Regions from separate parts of the Paracoccus pantotrophus genome, predicted to be linked through region 2. Evidence: riboswitches for the same ligand, from Rfam matches in the RefSeq annotation. Region 2 holds a riboswitch; each other region holds the start of a gene.
What was found. Region 2 has a riboswitch for cobalamin ahead of ESD82_RS11630 (CbtB domain-containing protein). Riboswitches for the same ligand answer to the same signal wherever they lie in the genome.
Positions count from the first base shown of each region.

Region 1: it holds a riboswitch for cobalamin, as region 2 does, so the genes downstream of both, ESD82_RS02685 (TonB-dependent receptor plug domain-containing protein) here and ESD82_RS11630 (CbtB domain-containing protein) in region 2, are expected to answer to the same signal.
Region 3: it holds a riboswitch for cobalamin, as region 2 does, so the genes downstream of both, nrdH (glutaredoxin-like protein NrdH) here and ESD82_RS11630 (CbtB domain-containing protein) in region 2, are expected to answer to the same signal.

Region 1 is NZ_CP044423.1:561,303-563,497, forward strand. Features, by position in the region: gene ESD82_RS02685 (TonB-dependent receptor plug domain-containing protein) at 1-874, opposite strand, end outside; cobalamin riboswitch at 1,008-1,223, opposite strand; gene ESD82_RS02690 (SLC13 family permease) at 1,356-2,195, shown strand, end outside.
Region 2 is NZ_CP044426.1:244,844-247,038, forward strand. Features, by position in the region: gene ESD82_RS11620 (hypothetical protein) at 1-213, opposite strand, end outside; gene ESD82_RS11625 (CbtA family protein) at 283-981, opposite strand; gene ESD82_RS11630 (CbtB domain-containing protein) at 981-1,157, opposite strand; cobalamin riboswitch at 1,195-1,398, opposite strand; gene ESD82_RS11635 (endonuclease/exonuclease/phosphatase family protein) at 1,566-2,195, opposite strand, start outside.
Region 3 is NZ_CP044423.1:569,266-571,460, forward strand. Features, by position in the region: gene nrdE (class 1b ribonucleoside-diphosphate reductase subunit alpha) at 1-638, opposite strand, end outside; gene nrdI (class Ib ribonucleoside-diphosphate reductase assembly flavoprotein NrdI) at 620-1,036, opposite strand; gene nrdH (glutaredoxin-like protein NrdH) at 1,045-1,266, opposite strand; cobalamin riboswitch at 1,359-1,549, opposite strand; gene ESD82_RS02725 (TonB-dependent receptor) at 1,923-2,195, shown strand, end outside.

The sequences.
Region 1 (2,195 bases), on a different replicon from region 2:
CGCCGAAAGCTTCGCCTTCCAGCCACAGCGAACCATAGGTTTCGTCCCGGTCGGCGGTCAGCGGTGCGTCGACGATATAGTCGTCGGGCGAATCCACGAAAGAGACGGCCCGGTCATAACCGTATTCCTGCCAGATGCGCCTAAGCGTGAAACCGACGGTCGCGCTTTCGGTCAGATCATATGAGCCGTTCAGGCCCAGCACGCGCTGCCGGTTGAACTCGGTATCCCCGCCGGGGCTGCGCGATTCGTCCTCGCCATCGGTGCGGCGCGCCACCGCGGACAGGCTGATGCTGCCGCGCCCGTCCCCCGCCTGCACAAAGGCGCTGGCGGTGCGGGTGTCCAACCCGCCGATCTCGACCGTGCCGCCATAGCCCGGCCCCTGCGCAGAGGCGCGACGGGTGGTGATCGAGATGACGCCGGATGCGGCATTGGCGCCGTAGATGGCGGATTGCGGGCCGCGCAGCACCTCGATGCGCTCGATGTCCTCGGCCAGCATGCCGCTGAAGATATAGTCGCCGTTGCCGGGGGAATTGGCCTCGACCCCGTCGATCAGCACCAGCACGTGATTGGATTCGCCGCCGCGGATGCGGATCTTGGCCACCGTTTCGCCGGTCGAGGTGACGGAAAGTCCGGGGACCGTGCGCAAAGCGTCCTGGACGGTGATGACCCGGCGGCTTTGCAGGTCTTCGCTGGTCAGCACGGTATGGGCGCGGCCATAGGCGCTTTCGGCCACCGGCGACAGGCCGGCGGACAGGACCAGGGTGTCAAGCACGACCTGGTCCTGGACCTGCTGGCCCGTGGCGGCACAGGGCAACAGGGCGGCGGGCAGTACGGCGGCGGTTGTGGCCAGCAGCGAAAGCGGGGTTCTGAACATTCCAAAGCCTTTCCAGCGCGGGCCAGGCCCGCGATTTGCAGAAATGCCCTGTGGAAAGGCTGGCAGGCCCGACCGCAGGACGGCGATCGTCACCTCTGCGGAACGGCCGCTTTCCAGACGCGCCCCGCGCCGGAAATGGGTGATCGCCACGGCAGGTCTCCTGGCTCGCGGATCGCTGCTCGGGCCGGCCTTCCCAGGAGATCCCAGTGGCACGTTCGACCGTCGCTCACCGCTTACAGTTGCGGGGGTAGTCCCGGCCTTGCCCCGGCCGCATCGCGGCCCATGGGCGCACCGGTGTTCCCTTTTGATCCGGCGCAGATCCGCCGGAACCGTAGCGGCCCTGCATTGCCGCAGCCGGGCAAGGGCTGTCAAGCGCCAATCCGGTGCCGCCGGGCGGCCGCGACAACCTGTCCTGCCGCGGAACCGCCCGCCGGCCTGCGGCATTGGATAGCGTATCCGACGAAAGGGAGGGTCAAGCCACATGGCCATGCCGCAGCTCCTGGCCGTGCTGATCCTTTGCGCGATGATGGTGCTGTTCGTCTGGGGGCGGCTGCGCTACGACGTGGTGGCGATGATCGCGCTGTTGGCCTCGCTGGTGGCGGGCACGGTCAAGCCGGACGAGGCGTTCCGCGGCTTCAGCGACGATATCGTCATCATCGTCGGCAGCGCGCTGGTGGTCAGCGCCGGCATCTCGCGCTCGGGCGTGATCGAGGCGGTGATGCGCCGGATGCTGGGGCGGTTGCGGGCCCTGCGCTGGCAGCTGCTGGTGCTGGTCGGCTCGGTCACGGGCCTGTCGGCGCTGGTCAAGAACATCGGCGCGCTGGCCATGCTGATGCCCGCCGCGCTGAAGATGGCGCGGCGCTCGGGGCATTCGCCCTCGGCCTATCTGATGCCGATGGCCTTCGGCTCGCTCCTGGGCGGGCTGATCACGCTGGTCGGCACCTCGCCCAACATCATCGTCTCGCGGGTGCGCGAGCAGATGACGGGCCAGCCCTTCACCATGTTCGACTATGCGCCGGTCGGCCTCGGGCTGTCGCTGGTGGGGCTGGTCTTTCTGCTTTTCGCCCATCGGCTGCTGCCGCGCGACCGCCGTGCCACGGCCTCGCTGAGCGAGGCGGTGAACATCAGCGACTATCACACCGAAGCCACCGTCCCCGAGGGCGCCGATATCGTCGGCATGACGGTGGGCGACTATCTGGGCGCCGTCGATGGCGAGGTGGCCGTCACCGGGCTGATCCGGGGCGACGTCCGTCGCGCGGTGACACTGCCCGACACGGTGATCCGCGTCGGCGACACGCTGCTTCTGCGCGGCGAGCCGAAT
Region 2 (2,195 bases):
GGTGCTGTCGGGCTCCAGCCGGGCCGCGGCGGTGGCGCTGCCGGCGGGCAGGTCGATGGGCGCGCCGTGGTCATGCGCCGCGGCTTGGGCGCCATGGCCATGCGCGCCGTGGTCGTGGCCGTCCAGCGTGATGCCGTTGGCGGCGGCGATGACGAAGCCCATGCCGCCGCCGAAGACCAGACCGATCAGCAGCATCGGGATCGAGCGATCCATGTCTTTTCCCCGTTTCATGGAACAGCCGGGCGCGGCAGGCACGCCCGGCCGGAAGGGTTGCGGCGCCGATCAGGCGGCCTGCGGCACCGGTGCGCCTTGGCCTTCGCGCTGCCAGAACCAGCCGGCCAGCAGGCCGAGCAGGGCCCAGGCCATCGCGCCCGCCCCCAGCGCCCGGCCGGCGAATTCCGCCGAAAGCTCGGGCGGGACCGGGCCGGCATAGCTGTCGGGCTGCGGCGCGCCGATCAGATGCGGCGCCAGGATCAGCACGATGGCCGCGCCCCAGGCCGCCCAGCCCTTGCCGAAGGCGACCAGCCACAGCGCGAGCCCGGTGGTGGCGGCGGTGCCCAGCCACCAGATCGCGCGGAGCTGCACATCGGCGGCGGCGACGCCCGGCACTTCCGGGGCCAGGCCGAAGGCGGGGGCGAGCTGCATGGTCAGATAGCCGGCCAGGCCCCAAAGCAGCCCCTGCCGCGCCGTGACCGCGTTGCCCCGCGATTCGGAAACCGCCATCAGCGCCACCAGCATCAGCCCGTAGCCGGCATAGACCATCATGGTGAACAGGACCGAAAGCAGGTTGCGGGTCCATTCGAAGGATCCCAGATCCTGATGCGCGCTGACGGCTTCGGCGCCGAAATGCGCCAGTTGGCCGGATTCATACAGTTCGGCATGCAGCAGCACGGGCTGCACGAACCAAAGCTGCAACAGGGCGGCAATCAGCCCCGTTGCAGCGCCAGCGATCAATCCGCTGGTCAGAATGCGCGAGAACATCAGTGGCAGGGGAAGCCGGTGGCGTGACGCACGTCATGGGCGGCGTCATGCAGGGTCTCGGCCTGCACCAGCCCGGACATGAAGATCAGCCCGAAGCCGATCGCGAAGGCGGCGATGGCGGGAAACAGCACCGAGGCGCGGCTGGCCCCTGCGGCGGTCATGGGTTTTGCGGTCATCTGCGACCCTTTCCTTATGTCGTCCAACCCGACGACGTTGCGGTTCCATGCATCGGCAGGTCTCCTGGCTTGCGGGTCACGGCAGACGCCCGCCTTCCCGGCCGGATGGCCAGTGGCGCGATGGGCGTCCGCTCTCCGCTTACAGTCGCGGGGGCGGCTGCGGATTTGGTCCTGGATGCCCAGGGCTGCACCGCATTCCCTTTTGGCCCCGGAAAGGGGCACCGATACACGCGCATGTTACCTGCGATGGCGCGGCGGCGGCAAGCGGAATCGGGGGGAAGCTGCGGCGGGGTCGGAGAGCGGGCGACGGGTCGGCGGGCGGCGCTGCCGCATGGGTATTTGGAGAACGAAGAAGATGGCGGGGGATCGGGCTGGCGGAATCGCCGGGTGGCGGGTAGGCCGTGCCAATCAGGGTTCCGGCGGCCAGTCCAGGTCGACCCAGACCAGCCGGTGCGCGGAAGCCGCCAGCGCGGCCTCGGCCAGCGGGCCCTCGGCCGGCCAGAACACGCCCGAGCCCAGCACGGCCAGCCCTTTCGCGGGCAGGACGTAATCCACGCGCAGGTTGCCCGGCGGCTTGTCGTCCGGCCAGTCGCCGGTGTCCAGCGCCGGGTCGCCCTTGTGGCCGTCGTTGACGCCGCCTTTGGCCGCGGTGCCGCCGGCGCTGCGAGGCAGGGGGTCGGTGACATGCGCCATGATCCGGGCCAGCGCCTCGGGCCGGCCCTCGCTGTCCAGGGGGTCGAGGTTCAGGTTGCCGGCCAGTACGAAGGGGCCGTCGGGCAGGTGATGCAGCCAGAAGGCCAGCTCGTCATGGTTGCGCCGGCCGTTCAGATCCTCGGGTCCGTCGAAGACCGGCGGCGTCGCGGACATGGCGAGCAGGTGCAGCGGCCGGCCGGCGACCGTGACCACCGCGTCCCAATGCGCGGTCGAGGACAGGCGGCGGATCGCCGCCGCTTCCTCGGGCAGCGGCGGCATCAGGTGGCCGGGCAGGTCGCGCCACAGGAAGGCCGTGTAATCCGTCACCGGCCCGATCGGGTGGCG
Region 3 (2,195 bases), on a different replicon from region 2:
GCCTCGCGCAGGTTGGTCAGCATCAGGGCGACGCCGCCGCCGCGCTTGGAAAGCTGCAGCGCCGAATTGATGCCGCGGCCGATGCTCTCCATGTTGTCCTCCAGCCGCAAGAGGAAGCACGAGATCAGCTCGCCCCGCGACTTCTTGCCGGCGTTCAGGAAGGTCGGCGTCGCCGGCTGGAAGCGGCCCGACAGGATTTCCTCCATGAAGCGCATGGCGAGATCCTCGTCGCCGCGCGCTAAGGCCAGCGCGACCATGACCACCCGGTCCTCGTAGCGTTCCAGATAGCGCCGCCCGTCGCGGGTCTTCAGCGTGTAGCTGGTATAATACTTGAAGGCGCCCAGGAAGGTCGGAAAGCGGAACTTCCGCGCATAGGCCGCGTCCCAGATCCGGTGCAGGAACTCGCGCGGATACTGCTCCAGGACTTCGGCCTCGTAATAGCCCTCGTCCACCAGATAGCCCAGCTTCTCGTCCAGCGAGTGGAAGAAGACGGTGTTCTGGTTGACATGCTGCAGGAAATACTGCCGCGCGGCCTTGCGATCCGCGTCGAAGCGGATGCGGCCCTCGCCGTCGTAAAGGTTCAGCATCGCGTTCAGCGCGTGATAGTCCAGCTCGGCCTTTACGCCATCGTCAAGCATTCCGTCCCCCAGAATTTCTCAAGCCCCGCCCGGACGCGGGAAAGATCATTGTCGTCGCCCGCCAGCTCGAAGCGGTAAAGCACGGGCACGTTGCATTTTGCGGCGATCACCCTGGCCGACAGGGCGAAGGCGGTGCCGAAATTGCGGTTGCCGCTGCCGATCACGCCGCGCAGCAGGCCGCGGCGGGCGGGATCGTTCAGAAAACGGATCACCTGTTTCGGCACCGCGCCGCGTCCCTCGCCATCGGCATAGGTCGGGCAGATCAGCACATAGGGCGCCGCGGGCTGCGGCAGCGCGTCGCGCGGCGAGACCGGAATGCGCCCGGCCGCCAGCCCCAGCCGCGCGACGAAGCGCGCGGTGTTCCCCGAGGCCGAGGAATAATAGACCAGCCCGCCCATGGCGCCGGTCAGGACAGCCGGCCGATCATGTCGGGCCGGAAGCCCGCCCAATGCGCATCGCCGGCGACGACCACCGGGGCCTGACGATAGCCCAGCGAGGCGACCAGCTCCATCGCCGCCTCGTCCTCGGTCAGGTCGACCAGCCGATAAGCCAGGCCGCGCGCGTCGAGCGCCCGCGTGGTGGCGGTGCATTGCACGCAGGCGGGCTTGGAGTAAACGGTGATGGGCATGGCCCGGCTCCTTCTGTTCTGTCGGCAAGAGAGGGCCGGGCCGATGGACATGCCACCGGACCCTGTTCCAGCCCCGCGCCCGCCGCACGGTTTCGTTCTTTCGCGCCATGGCAGGTCTTCTGACTTGCGGGTCTCGGCTCGGCCGGCCTTCCCGGAGCCTGGGCTCCAGTGGCATTCCAGCGTCGCTCGCCGCTTACAGCTGCGGGGGCAGTGCCGGCTTTTCACCGGCTTCCCTTTTCATCCCCGAGTCGGCCCCAGGGCAACCATGACCCCCGCAGTTAGCCACGGGTCACAGGCCGGGTCAATCCAGATTTAGTGGGCGATGGCACTGTTCTTAGAACATCTGGTGGGTCGCCGGGATCGCGGGCAGGGGCTGGATATGCTGCCGGCGGCGGCGATGACGGGCCATGGCGCGGGCGCAGCACCCGGCAGACTGTTGGATTATGGCAACAGGCGAGGTTGCGGAGCCGGGAAATGACGCTGCGTCGTTTGACAAGGTATGACAATTTGTCCTCTTGCGTTGATCAAGCGCAGCCGGACCGCGGTTTCACCCCGCTTTCCGCTGCGCGAACGCGCAAGCCATTGATGAGCCAGCACCTTCCTGTCGTTTCCGCCTTGAGGCGGTTGCGACTCATCTTTCGTGCCGGGATCAACCCATGAACAAAACCCATCCCAAACCGCCTGCCTCGGGGTCAGCCGCGCAATTGCTGCCGACCCTGGGCTTGCTGCCCGTGCTGGCCATCTCGGCCGGCGTGGCCGGCCCCGCCCAGGCGCAGGATACCGTAACCCTGGACACGGTGGTCATCCGCCGCCAGCAGGGCAACGAGGCCGAGACCAGCTACAAGGTCACCGAGAGCGCCTCGGACAAGGCCACCGCGCCGCTGCTCGACACGCCCAAGACCGTGACCGTCGTCACCGCGCGCCAGATC